Regions from separate parts of the Pantoea phytobeneficialis genome, predicted to be linked through region 3. Evidence: predicted binding sites of a transcription regulator. Region 3 holds the regulator's gene; each other region holds the start of a gene.

Region 1 (4,230 bases), 590 kb from region 3:
CTAGCGGCAAATGCGAAGGCTGAACAGGCGGGGTGGCGGGGAAATGCCCGATCTGGAAGCGGGCGCACTCTTCTCTTTTTCAGCTCGCACGCGGGTTACATGCAGAATTGGCCTTGCACATTTATCAGACAATTGCCCGACACTCAGGCAAAAAAAAGCCCCGCATTGCGGGGCTTTCTCTATGTGTTCGCTTAGTCTTTGCTGCCGCGAGACGCACGCTTACGGTCGTTCTCGGTCAGGTGACGTTTACGAATACGGATTGACTGTGGAGTTACTTCTACCAGTTCGTCGTCATCGATGAACTCGATAGCCTGCTCCAGCGTCATTTTCACTGGCGGAACCAGAGTGGTCGCTTCGTCGGTACCTGACGCACGCATGTTGGTCAGTTTTTTACCGGTCAGGCAGTTTACGGTCAGGTCGTTAGAACGGCTGTGAATACCGATGATCTGGCCTTCATAGACTTCTGCACCGTGGCCGAGGAACAGCTTACCGCGATCCTGCAAACCGAACAGGGCGAAGGCTACCGCTTTACCCTGACCGTTCGAGATCAGTACGCCGTTCTGACGCTGACCCACTTCGCCCGGACGCACGTCGTCGTAGTGGCTGAAGGTGGAGTACAGCAGACCAGTACCTGAAGTCATGGTCATGAATTCGTTACGGAAGCCGATCAGGCCACGGCTTGGGATCACGTAGTCAAGGCGCACACGGCCTTTACCATCTGGATCCATGTTTTTCATGTCGCCTTTACGCTCACCCATCGCCATCATCACAGAACCCTGGTGGGTTTCTTCGATGTCGAGGGTAACGTTTTCGAACGGCTCTTGTTTACGGCCTTCGAACTCACGGAAGATTACTTTCGGACGGGATACCGCCAGCTCGTAGCCTTCACGACGCATGTTTTCGATCAGTACGGACAGGTGCAGTTCACCACGACCTGAAACGCGGAAGGCGTCAGCATCAGCGGTTTCTTCAACGCGCAGCGCAACGTTGTGTACCAGTTCTTTGTTCAGACGCTCCAGAATCTGGCGCGAGGTCACGTACTTACCTTCTTTACCGCAGAACGGTGAGGTGTTGACGTTGAAGAACATGGTTACTGTCGGCTCGTCCACGCTCAGGGCTGGCAGCGCTTCCACATTCTGCGGATCACAGATGGTGTCAGAGATGTTCAGCTCACCCAGACCGGTGATCGCGATGATGTCGCCCGCTTCAGCCAGGTCGCTTTCGATACGTTCCAGACCGAGGTGGCCCAGTACTTTACCGACTTTACCGTTACGGGTTTTGCCTTCGCTGTCGATGATGGTCACTTGCTGGTTCGGCTTCACTTTACCGCGTTTGATGCGGCCGATACCGATAACACCCAGGTAGTTGTTGTAGTCCAGCTGAGAGATCTGCATCTGCAACGGCGCTTCGACTTCAACCTGCGGCGGAGAAACACGGTCAACAATCGCCTGATACAGCGGGGTCATGTCGTCTGCCATGTCGTTGTGATCCAGACCTGCGATACCATTCAGCGCAGAAGCGTAAATGATCGGGAAGTCCAGCTGTTCGTCAGTCGCATCAAGGTTAACGAACAGGTCAAATACCTGATCAACCACCCAGTCCGGACGCGCGCCAGGACGGTCAACTTTGTTGATAACAACAATCGGCTTCAGGCCGTGAGCAAAGGCTTTTTTGGTTACGAAGCGAGTTTGCGGCATCGGGCCATCCATCGCATCGACAACCAGCAGCACCGAGTCCACCATGGACATCACGCGCTCAACTTCACCACCGAAGTCGGCGTGTCCCGGGGTATCAACGATGTTGATACGATAGTCATTCCATTTGATGGCGGTGTTTTTCGCGAGGATGGTGATTCCACGCTCTTTCTCCAAATCGTTGGAGTCCATTACGCGCTCAGTCGCTTCGGTACGGGCGTCAAAAGTACCGGACTGTTGCAGCAGTTTATCAACCAGGGTGGTCTTACCGTGGTCAACGTGCGCGATGATGGCGATGTTACGCAAATTTTCGGTCACAGCTTTGCCTCAGGCATTATAGAAATAGAAATAACGCGCTATTGTACACGGATTAAGCGGAAGACTGAACATGATCACAGATTTCGCCTAAAGTTTCTTACAGCGCTGGTTTTTAGCACCAATTGCGGTGCATTAATCTGCACTGCGATGGCATTTTGCACTGAAATGGTGCTTTTATTTGCCACAAAGGCACCATTTCAGTGCATCAAATCCATCCTGGTGCAGTCATCGACTCACGACAGGGCGCATCACAGCACGATTTTATCCGCTGTAATAAAGTTGGCACAGAATTCGCTTTAGTATTCTCAAGCGAAAACGACAGTTGCACAACGGTTGAAGAGCTTGCCGAGATCTTTGGTTAGGAGATGTCAGAACCCATGACACATTCCAGGCAACGAAGTTCTCTCACCACGACGACAATGACAATTTCCAGGAGAGTTGAGTATGTCCGCTGAACACGTTCTCTCGATGATGAACGAGCACGAAGTTAAGTTTGTTGACCTGCGTTTTACCGATACCAAAGGTAAAGAACAGCACGTTACTATCCCTGCTCACCAGGTTAACGCTGACTTCTTCGAAGAAGGCAAAATGTTCGATGGCTCCTCCATCGGTGGCTGGAAAGGCATTAACGAATCAGACATGGTACTGATGCCGGACGCAACCACTGCCGTTCTGGACCCGTTCTTCGAAGATCCGACGCTGATCATCCGTTGTGACATCCTTGAGCCAGGCACCATGCAGGGCTACGATCGCGACCCGCGTTCTATCGCCAAGCGCGCAGAAGACTTCCTGCGTTCTTCTGGTATCGCTGATACCGTTCTGTTCGGACCTGAGCCGGAATTCTTCCTGTTCGATGACATCCGTTTCGGTTCTTCAACTTCTGGTTCACACGTTGCTATCGACGATATCGAAGCAGCATGGAACACCGGTAAAGAATACGAAGGTGGCAACAAAGGTCACCGTCCGGCCATCAAAGGTGGTTACTTCCCGGTTCCGCCGGTTGACTCAGCTCAGGACATCCGTTCTGCTATGTGTCTGACCATGGAGCAGATGGGTCTGGTGGTTGAAGCTCATCACCACGAAGTGGCAACTGCTGGTCAGAACGAAGTGGCAACCCGCTTCAACACCATGACCAAAAAAGCTGACGAAATTCAGATCTACAAATACGTTGTTCACAACGTTGCTCACGCTTACGGCAAAACTGCAACCTTCATGCCGAAGCCGATGTTCGGTGACAACGGTTCAGGTATGCACTGCCACATGTCTCTGTCTAAAGGCGGCGTGAACCTGTTCTCTGGCGACAAATACGGCGGCCTGTCTGAAACTGCTCTGTTCTACATCGGCGGTATCATCAAGCACGCTAAAGCCATCAACGCCCTGGCTAACCCGACCACCAACTCTTACAAGCGTCTGGTCCCAGGCTACGAAGCTCCGGTAATGCTGGCTTACTCTGCCCGTAACCGTTCTGCTTCAATCCGTATCCCGGTTGTTGCCAGCCCGAAAGCACGTCGTATTGAAGCGCGCTTCCCGGACCCGGCTGCTAACCCGTACCTGGCATTCACCGCGCTGCTGATGGCTGGCCTCGACGGCATCATCAACAAGATCCACCCGGGCGATGCGATGGACAAAAACCTGTATGACCTGCCGCCGGAAGAAGAAGCTGAGATTCCAAAAGTGGCTGGTTCACTGGAAGAAGCGCTGAACTGCCTGAACGAAGACCGCGAGTTCCTGACCCGTGGTGGCGTGTTCACCGACGACGCTATCGACGCGTACATCGAACTGCGTAAGTCTGAAAACGACCGCGTTCGCATGACTCCGCACCCGGTAGAGTTCGAGCTGTACTACAGCGTGTAATTAATTAAATATTCCGCGGATTTCGTGTTGCAGCAAGGCGGCAACCGAATGAATCCCGGGGAGCTGAGATAGCTCAGTGCCCCGAGTGAGTGAGAGCAGCCAACGCGGCTGCGGCACGAAAGACGCTGAAGATTTTTTGTTGCCGTGGAAACTTTCAGCCCATCTTCGGATGGGCTTTTTTCTCCACGAATTCATCGTTCAAATTACGGTTTTTACAACCAAAGGCTATAATGCACTAAATTAGTGCAGAGGAACGCTGTATGGCAACTGGCACGCTGCCCGATGCGGGGCAGATTCTCAACTCCCTGATAAACAGTATTTTGCTGGTTGATAATGAATTAGTTATTCATTACGCCAATCCGGC
Region 2 (4,230 bases), 380 kb from region 3:
CGGCATTCGCCATTGTCACTTCATCGCTGGCCGTCAGCGCTTTGGCAGCAATAGCCAGCGCGGCTCGCGCGTCATCATCACACCAGGTAGAGAAGAAACCGCCCAGCACACCACAACGCAGCCCTTCAAGTCCTTGAGTCAGGGTTGGGCTGGCTGCCGTCACCGGTTGGGCAGCCTGAAACGCATCGCTGGCATCCGCACCTTGTAAGGTGTCGTACACCAGGCTGAGATCTTCTACCGAGCGGGCAAACGGACCGATATGGTCAAGGCTGGCAACAAACGGATGGCTGCCGCTACGCGACAAGCGACCAAAAGTCGGTTTCAGACCATAAATGCCGCACAGCGAGGCCGGTACGCGAATCGAACCGTTGGTATCGCTCCCGAGGGAGAAATGCACCAATCCGGCAGCGACCGCAGCGGCGGAACCGCCCGAGGAGCCGCCCGCCACCCGGCTGAGATCGCGCGGGTTGTGCGTGGGTCCGTAATGGGTGTTTTCGGTGGTGAAGCCGTATGCGTAAGCATCCATATTCAACATGCCGGAGAGCAGCGCGCCTGACTGGCGCAGTTTACTCACTGCCCAGGCATCGTCGCGTGCCGCCGGACGTTCGCTGAACAGGCTGGCACCGGCCAGGGTACTGTGCCCGGCGACATCAAACAGGTTCTTCACCGCATAGGGAATTCCCGCCAGCGGGGGGAGCGTTTCACCGCGCTGGCGCTGCGTATCCAGTTGATCCGCTTCTTTCAACATGCGCTGACCGGTGACTTCGGTCCAGGCATTCAGCGCCGGGTTATGTTGTTCAATCGCGGTCAATGTCTGCTCAGCAATGGCGCGTGCGCTAATCTCACCGTTGCTCAGTGCCTGTTGCAGCGCGCTTATCGAGAGGGTGGAAAGTTTCATAGCTTATACACTCCCGCCACTTCCATGCGATCGTCGAGTGGAAAGGCCATCAAGGGTTCGGCCATCGCGGCAATACGGTTGAATTGGGTTAAAAGCTCGGCGCGGCGCGCCTCATCCAGCTCCAGCGCCAGAATCTGTTCCATCTGGGCGATATAGGCGGCCCAGTCCGGTTGTGTCGTCATCTTTTCTCCTTAGAAACCTGCGGCGCTGCCGTTGCTGCGAGGGTCAAATGCGCCTTCAAACATGCCGTTGTTATGACGGATGATGGCACCTGCGTGACCCACCACCTCACTAAAATCGGGCAACAGCTCCACTTCATGACCCAGCTCGCGTAATTGCTGCACCGTTTCCGGCGCGAAACGCGCTTCCAGCTTGAGGGAGTCAGAGGATTGTCCCCAGGTGCGGCCCAGCAGCCAGCGTGGTGCGCTCACCGCCTGTTGCAACGGCAGCCCCTGAATCACATGACGGGTAAAGATCGCCGCCTGGGTCTGTGGCTGACCATCGCCACCCATTGAACCGTAAACCATAGTGCGGCCATCTTTCAGCCGTGCCGCCGCCGGGTTAAGGGTATGGAAGGGCTGTTTGCCTGGTGCCAGCGCCAACAGGTGGCCCGGCTGTAAACTGAAAGCCGCACCGCGGTTTTGCCAGGTGATGCCGGTACCCGGCAGCACCACGCCACTACCGAATTCGTGGTAAATGCTCTGGATAAAGGAGACTGCCAGCCCGCTGCTGTCCATCACCCCCATCCACACGGTATCACCGGGGCCTTTGCCGGTGCCCCAGGGGGCGGCGGTCGCATCATCAATCTGCGCGGCGAGGCCAGCCAGATGATCAGCATCCAGCAGGCTCTGCACATCAATGTCGATATGACGCGGATCGGTAATATGTTGGTCACGCAGGCCAAAGGCTTTCTTGGTGGCTTCAACGATGCGGTGCACGGTCTGCGCGTCATCCGCTTCCGCCATGTTGAGGCGATCGGTGATGCCGAGAATCGCCAGCGATACCAGCCCCTGGGTCGGCGGGGTCATGTTCCAGATGTCGCCTTCGCTGTGGGCCAGATGCAACGGCGTGCAGCGGCGTGCCTGTTGGCGTTGCAAATCTTCCAGCGTGATCGGCATACCCAGCGCGGACATCTCACGCGCCAGATGGTGCGCCAGCTCACCGCGATAAAAACTGTCTAACCCCTGTTCGCACAACAAACTCAGCGTGTTCGCCAGCGCCGGTTGGGTAAAGCGGCTGCCTGCGGCAGGTATTTCGCCATCGGGTAAAAAGTTGGCGGCAAAACCGGGCTGATCCTGTAATTCATCACGTTTCGCTGCTGTCGCTGCCGCCTGTGAAGCGGTGACGGGAATACCGTCGGCCGCGTAGCGGATGGCATCGCGCAGCAGACGTGCCAGCGGCAGTGCCGGGCTGCCCAACTCAGCAGAGAAGGCCAGCGCCTCCTGCCAGCCGCTGACGGTACCGGCCACGGTCAGGGCCGCTTTGGGGCCACGGTGTGGAATTTTTGTTGCGCCGTGGTAGAAATCAAAGTGCGCCAGTGAACCGGCAGCACCGCTGGCGTCAATGGCGATCGGATCACCACCGGGAGGCACGATCAGCCAGAAGCCATCGCCACCTAAACCATTCATATGCGGGTAAACCACGGCGACAGTGGCGGCAGCCGCCACCATAGCTTCGATGGCGTTGCCACCTTCGCGCAGCACGGCTAAGGCACTTTCACTGGCGAGATGATGCGGGGTTACGGCCATACCTAACGGGGCCATATTGCTCTGTATCATAGTGAACTCATTTTTGGGTACATGGCAAAGTTATAGCAAGAGCTGTTCCAGTTTTGGTCGGACACCATTGTGGATCGATTTATGCTAGCTTGTGATGAAACGAAAGTTACAGGACGAATGATGAAACAGCTAGATGAACGCCTCCGCAGTCACTATCCGCAACTGTCGCCGCAGGAGCAGCGCATTGCCGATTTTGTCTTTGACCATTTTGATGACCTGATCAGCTACAACAGCGCCGAGCTGGCGCGGCTGAGCGGGGTATCAAAAGCCACGGTGAGCCGGCTGTTTAAGCGCCTCGGTTACGAAAAATATAAAGACATGCGCGATGAATTGCGCACGCTGCGCCAGAGTGGCATGCCGTTGACCGACAACCGTGATGCTGTGCAGGGCAACACGCTGCTGTCGCGCCATTATAAGCAGGAGATGGCGAACCTGACGCAGTGGGTCAACGGCATCGACCCGCAGCAATTTGGTGAGGTGATTCAGGCGCTGGCACAGGCAAAACGCTTGTTTATCATTGGTATGCGTAACGCCTATCCGGTAGCGCTGCACCTGCGCCAACAGCTGATGCAGGCCCGTCCTCAGGTCCATGTGCTGCCGCAACCGGGTCAGACGCTGGGTGAGGAGCTGGTGGATATCACCCCTGATGATGTGGTGGTGGTGATGGCATTTCGTCGCCGTCCACGCATTATCCGTCCGTTGATGCAGCAGTTGCAGCAGAGCAACATTCCGGTACTGGCGCTGTGCGAACCCCAGGCGCAGGGCATCCTCACCCTGGCGCGTTGGCAGTTGTGTGCGCCGCTCGACAGCGTCTCCGCCTTCGATAGCTACGCTTCTGCCATGAGTCTGATTAACCTGCTGGCCAATGCGTTGCTGCATGAAATGTTGTCAGAGGGGCGTCAGCGAATTCACCAGATTGCCGACCTTTATCAGCATCTGGATGAGCTGGAACACCGTTAAAGGGCACCTTTTTGGTGCTTTGCACCTTTTTTGATCAGAATCACAGACGGGCAATGCGCCCGTTTTTTTTCGTCTGATAATGCAGAAACCCTGATTTTACGTGGAAGTGTTCTTTTTGTTTCGGTTGGCACATTAGTTGCAGAACGATTCATCAAGAATCTTTTGTTTCACATAAACTCACCGGGGTGCATAATGAAAAAAGTTTTAATGGCGGTAGCGGGCGCTGCTCTGATGATGGCGCAGGTTGGTAGCGCAATGGCCGATCAGTTGCAGGACATCCAGAAACGCGGCGTGATCCGCATTGCCGTGCCGCAGGACTTCCCGCCGTTCGGTTCTGTCGGCACCGATTTACAGCCGCAGGGCTACGACATCGACATGGCGAAGTACCTCGCCAAAGAGATGAAACTGAAGTTGCAGCTGGTGCCCGTTTCCAGTGCCAACCGTGTGCCTTACCTGCAAACCGACAAAGTCGATCTGGTGATCTCCAGCATGGGGAAAAACGCCGAGCGTGAAAAAGTGATCGACTTCAGCCGTGCTTACGCACCGTTCTTCCTTGGCGTATTTGGTCCGAAAGGCGAAGAAATCAAAGATGCG
Region 3 (4,230 bases):
ACCCCATGTCCTCAAGCGCACGCAACGCGACTGATTTTCCTGAGCCTGACCGACCGCTAACGATCATCAGCACCATCACATTTCTCCCGTTTTAAACCGGCGCATTGGCCGGTAAAAGTATCTGTCGCTTAAGGGTGGTCTTCCTGCGCTTCTGTGATAATGGCATAGAGTTCTTCATCGCTCTGCGCAGCGCGCAGACGGCGACAGACGGTTTTATCTGCCAGACGTTTTGCCACCAGCGATAATGTATGCAGATGGGTTTTACACTGGTCTGCGGGCACCAGTAGCGCAAACAGCAGGTCCACAGGCTGGTTATCCACCGCATCAAAAGCGATAGGTTGATCGAGGCTAATGAACACGCCTACGGCGCGCAGCGTGTCCTCCTCCAGTTTGCCATGTGGAATGGCAATACCATTGCCAATACCGGTACTGCCCATGCGTTCACGGGTGAGGATCGCTTCGAAAAGCGTCTGGTGAGGCAGATTGAGCTGTTTGGCTGCCAGTTCGCTGATTATTTCCAGCGCACGTTTTTTACTCTGGCAGTGTACGCCGCTGCGGGTGCAGTCCAGCGTAAGGACCGAGCTCAATTCCAGTGTCAGATCGTTGTTCATCATCGTTTCACTTGCGAGTTCACATAGCCGCGAGGATCACCCACTTTACCCCTTATCACGGGAAAAATGCAGTGTCTCCTGTTGGCGCTTGCGCAGATGACAAAACGGGGCGGTCAGCCCGCCCCATTCTGTGCTCTGAGTACCGAACCTATCAGTACTCTGCAAGCGTGAAGGTTAGTGTTTTTTCAGTTTATCTTTATGTTTGGTCAACTGACGGGAAAGCTTGTCGATCAATCCGTCAATCGCCGCGTACATGTCTTCCGCTTCCGATGTCGCGTGCAATTCACCGCCGTTCACATGCAGTGTTGCATCAGCAATCTGCGTTACCTTTTCCACTTTCAGAACAATATAGACCTGATTAATCCGATCAAAATAGTGTTCCAGTTTGGCAAATTTGCTATTTACAAATTCGCGCAGCGGCTCGGTAATCTCTACATTCAGTCCGGTAAGGTTTATTTGCATAGGTCTTCCTTCTCAATACATTCAAACCAGCTGCTTGCGCTGATTCGAGGGCGGGATGGACAAAGACTCGCGATACTTAGCAACCGTACGGCGGGCCACCATGATGCCCTGTTCAGATAACATGGAGGTCAGTTTGCTGTCGCTCAAGGGTTTTGCGGGATTTTCCGCAGAGATCAATTTTTTCACCAACGCACGAATTGCCGTCGAGGAGGCTTCGCCGCCACCTTCGGTATTCACATGACTGGAGAAAAAATATTTCAGTTCAAAGATGCCACGCGGGCTATGCAAGTACTTCTGCGTGGTAACACGGGAAATGGTGGATTCATGCATATCCACGGCCTGGGCGATATCCGCCAGCACCATCGGACGCATGTACTCCTCGCCCTGTTCAAAAAACGCCTGCTGCTGCTCGACAATACAGCGAGTCACTTTCAGCAGCGTGTCGTTACGGCTCTCCAGGCTCTTAATCAGCCATTTGGCTTCCTGTAAATTGCTGCGGATAAACTGGCTGTCGCTGTCATTACGCGCCGCACCGCCCATCGCAGCGTAGTGCTGATTAATTTTGAGACGCGGTACGCTGTCGGCATTTAGCTCAACTGTCCAGCGGGTGCCGACCTTGCGTACCAGTACATCCGGGATGACATACTCAGGCTCGCTGGTGTTGACCGACTGACCTGGGCGCGGATCAAGCGACTGAATCAGCAACATTGCCTCTTTCAGCACATCTTCTTTCAGACGCGTCATGCGCATCAGGCTACGGAAATCGTGATTGGCCAGCAGATCAAGATGATCGCTCACAATCAACCGTGCTTCCGCCAGCATCGGCGTATCGGCGGCATATTGGGACAGCTGCACCAGCAGGCAATCACGCAAATCGCGTGCGCCAACGCCGACCGGATCAAAACGCTGTACGCGTTTCAATACCGCTTCCACTTCTTCCAGCGTCAGTTCTTCATCACCGATGCTGTCGCAAATATCCTGGAGCGTCACGGTGAGATAACCGGTGTCGTCAATGGCATCGACAATCGAAGTCGCAATGGCGCGGTCGGTATCGGTGAACGGTGTCAGCTCAACCTGCCACATCAGATAATCCTGCAACGACTGCGTGGTTTCGCCCTGATAGACCGGCAGCTCATCATCCTGGTAATCGGTACCCGTACCGGAAGGCGTTCCGGCGGTGTAGATTTCATCCCAGGTTGCATCGAGCGGCAGCTCTTCCGGCATGTCCTTCTGTTCCAGCGCCTCGCGGGTGTCGAGGGCTTCGCTTTCCTGATATTCGCGTGCGTCTACTTCTTCATGGAGTTCTGATTGTTCGAGCAATGGGTTGCTTTCCAGCGCCAGTTGTAATTCCTGCTGGAGTTCAAGCGTAGAGAGTTGCAGCAAGCGAATTGCCTGCTGCAACTGGGGTGTCATCGCCAGCTGTTGGCTGAGCCTGAGTTGCAAACCTTGCTTCATAATCCGGATTGAATTTCCTAAGCAAACGTCGGAGGTTCCGACACCTTATCAGAGTCTGAACTCTTCGCCCAAATAAACACGCTTAACCTGCTCATCTGCAAGTATTTCATCGGGTGTGCCGTGAGCAATCAGATGCCCCTGGCTGACGATGTAAGCGCGTTCACAAACGGCAAGGGTTTCGCGTACGTTGTGGTCGGTAATCAGCACACCCAACCCACTGTCGCGCAGATGTTCAATGATCTTCTTGATATCAATGACGGAAATCGGGTCAACACCGGCAAATGGTTCATCCAGCAGGATAAACTTAGGATTGGCAGCCAGCGCGCGGGCAATCTCGACACGACGGCGTTCACCGCCGGAGAGTGCCTGGCCCATGCTGTCACGCAGGTGTTCGATGTGGAACTCTTCCATCAGTTCGTTGGCTCGATCCTGACGCTGCTCTTCGCTGAGATCGTCACGGATCTGCAATACGGCCATCAGGTTGTCGTAAACGCTGAGGCGACGGAAAATCGAGGCTTCCTGCGGCAGATAACCAATGCCGCGACGGGCACGCGCATGCAGCGGCAGAATGCTGATGTCTTCATCATCAATCACAATACGACCGGCATCGCGCGGCACAATTCCGACCACCATGTAGAAGGTGGTGGTTTTACCGGCCCCGTTGGGGCCAAGCAATCCGACAATTTCGCCGGATTTAACTTGCAGGCTAACGTCTTCTACCACGCGGCGGCCTTTGTAGGCTTTCGCCAGGTTTTCAGCGATCAGTGTGGCCATAGAAATTAGTTACTCTTCTTTTGGCTCTGGGATGAACCGTTTTTGTCCTGCAACTGCGACGGCACCAGCACGGTGGTCACGCGTTTGCTCTGGCCCTGACTGTAGGCCTGCATTTTCTGTTCTTTCACCAGATAGGTGATGCGATCGCCTTTGATATTGCTATCCAACTGTTCAATGTAGGCGTTACCCGTCAGCTCAACAAAGTCATTCGCCAGTTCATAGTGCAATTTGGCCGCATGACCCTGTACCGGCTTACCGTTGTCCTGCATCTGATAAAAGGTTGCCGGGTTGCCCCAGGCATCAACGATGGTTTTTTTGCTGTCACCACCCGGGCGAGTGACGACGACTTTGTCGGCGGTGATCTTGATCGATCCCTGAGTCACGATGACGTTGCCGGTAAAGGTAGCGACATTGCCTTGCAGATCCAGCGACTGATTCTCTGAATCGATATTCACGGGTTTGTCAGAATCCCCGGTTAATGCCAGAGCGGGCAAGCTGGTGGCTAACAGGGCGCTGACCAGCAGTAATTTAAGGCTGTTGTTTTTCATTTTGGATTTCATAGGAGGATTTGACCTTTTCAATCAACTGGGCATTTTTCGTCCGTAAGTTGCCGCGCATCTTCATGCCAGTAGAGTTAAAACTGCGGCCATAAAGGGTGACCTGATCGTCTGAGGTAACATCCTGGGTGACGAGATTGACCACCGCATTATCGGTTTTAATGCGTTCCAGCTCCGAATCCTGCGTCAGGGTGTTCACTTCAACGTGGCCGTAAAGATAAAGCATACGATCTTTGGTGAGCTTTGCCTTATCGGCGCGCACAGACCAGGTCGGAATTTTATTCACGTCGTAAGTGGTCATCACCGGATTATCGAACCAGCTCAGTTCATCGGCAGCAAAGTAGGTCACTTTATCCGAAATCAGTTTGTAG

Evidence for each region. Region 3 encodes sigma-54, which starts transcription at its own class of promoters, with help from an activator protein. Its sites were predicted from a motif close to GTTGGCACANNTTTCGCTNT; they were not measured.
Region 1: a site for sigma-54 is predicted at 2,291-2,310, ahead of glnA (glutamate--ammonia ligase). Genes of this name have one in related genera too.
Region 2: a site for sigma-54 is predicted at 2,709-2,728, ahead of CTZ24_RS04120 (gamma-glutamyltransferase family protein). Genes of this name have one in related genera too.

The regions. Positions count from the first base shown of each region.
Region 1 is NZ_CP024636.1:4,280,402-4,284,631, forward strand. Features, by position in the region: gene typA (ribosome-dependent GTPase TypA) at 192-2,012, opposite strand; gene glnA (glutamate--ammonia ligase) at 2,457-3,866, shown strand; gene glnL (nitrogen regulation protein NR(II)) at 4,127-4,230, shown strand, end outside.
Region 2 is NZ_CP024636.1:925,002-929,231, forward strand. Features, by position in the region: gene CTZ24_RS04110 (AtzE family amidohydrolase) at 1-898, opposite strand, end outside; gene hpxX (oxalurate catabolism protein HpxX) at 895-1,080, opposite strand; gene CTZ24_RS04120 (gamma-glutamyltransferase family protein) at 1,090-2,676, opposite strand; gene hpxU (MurR/RpiR family transcriptional regulator HpxU) at 2,797-3,636, shown strand; gene CTZ24_RS04130 (transporter substrate-binding domain-containing protein) at 3,829-4,230, shown strand, end outside.
Region 3 is NZ_CP024636.1:541,010-545,239, forward strand. Features, by position in the region: gene rapZ (RNase adapter RapZ) at 1-76, opposite strand, end outside; gene ptsN (PTS IIA-like nitrogen regulatory protein PtsN) at 129-611, opposite strand; gene hpf (ribosome hibernation promoting factor) at 786-1,073, opposite strand; gene rpoN (RNA polymerase factor sigma-54) at 1,095-2,528, opposite strand; gene lptB (LPS export ABC transporter ATP-binding protein) at 2,577-3,302, opposite strand; gene lptA (lipopolysaccharide ABC transporter substrate-binding protein LptA) at 3,308-3,862, opposite strand; gene lptC (LPS export ABC transporter periplasmic protein LptC) at 3,831-4,230, opposite strand, start outside.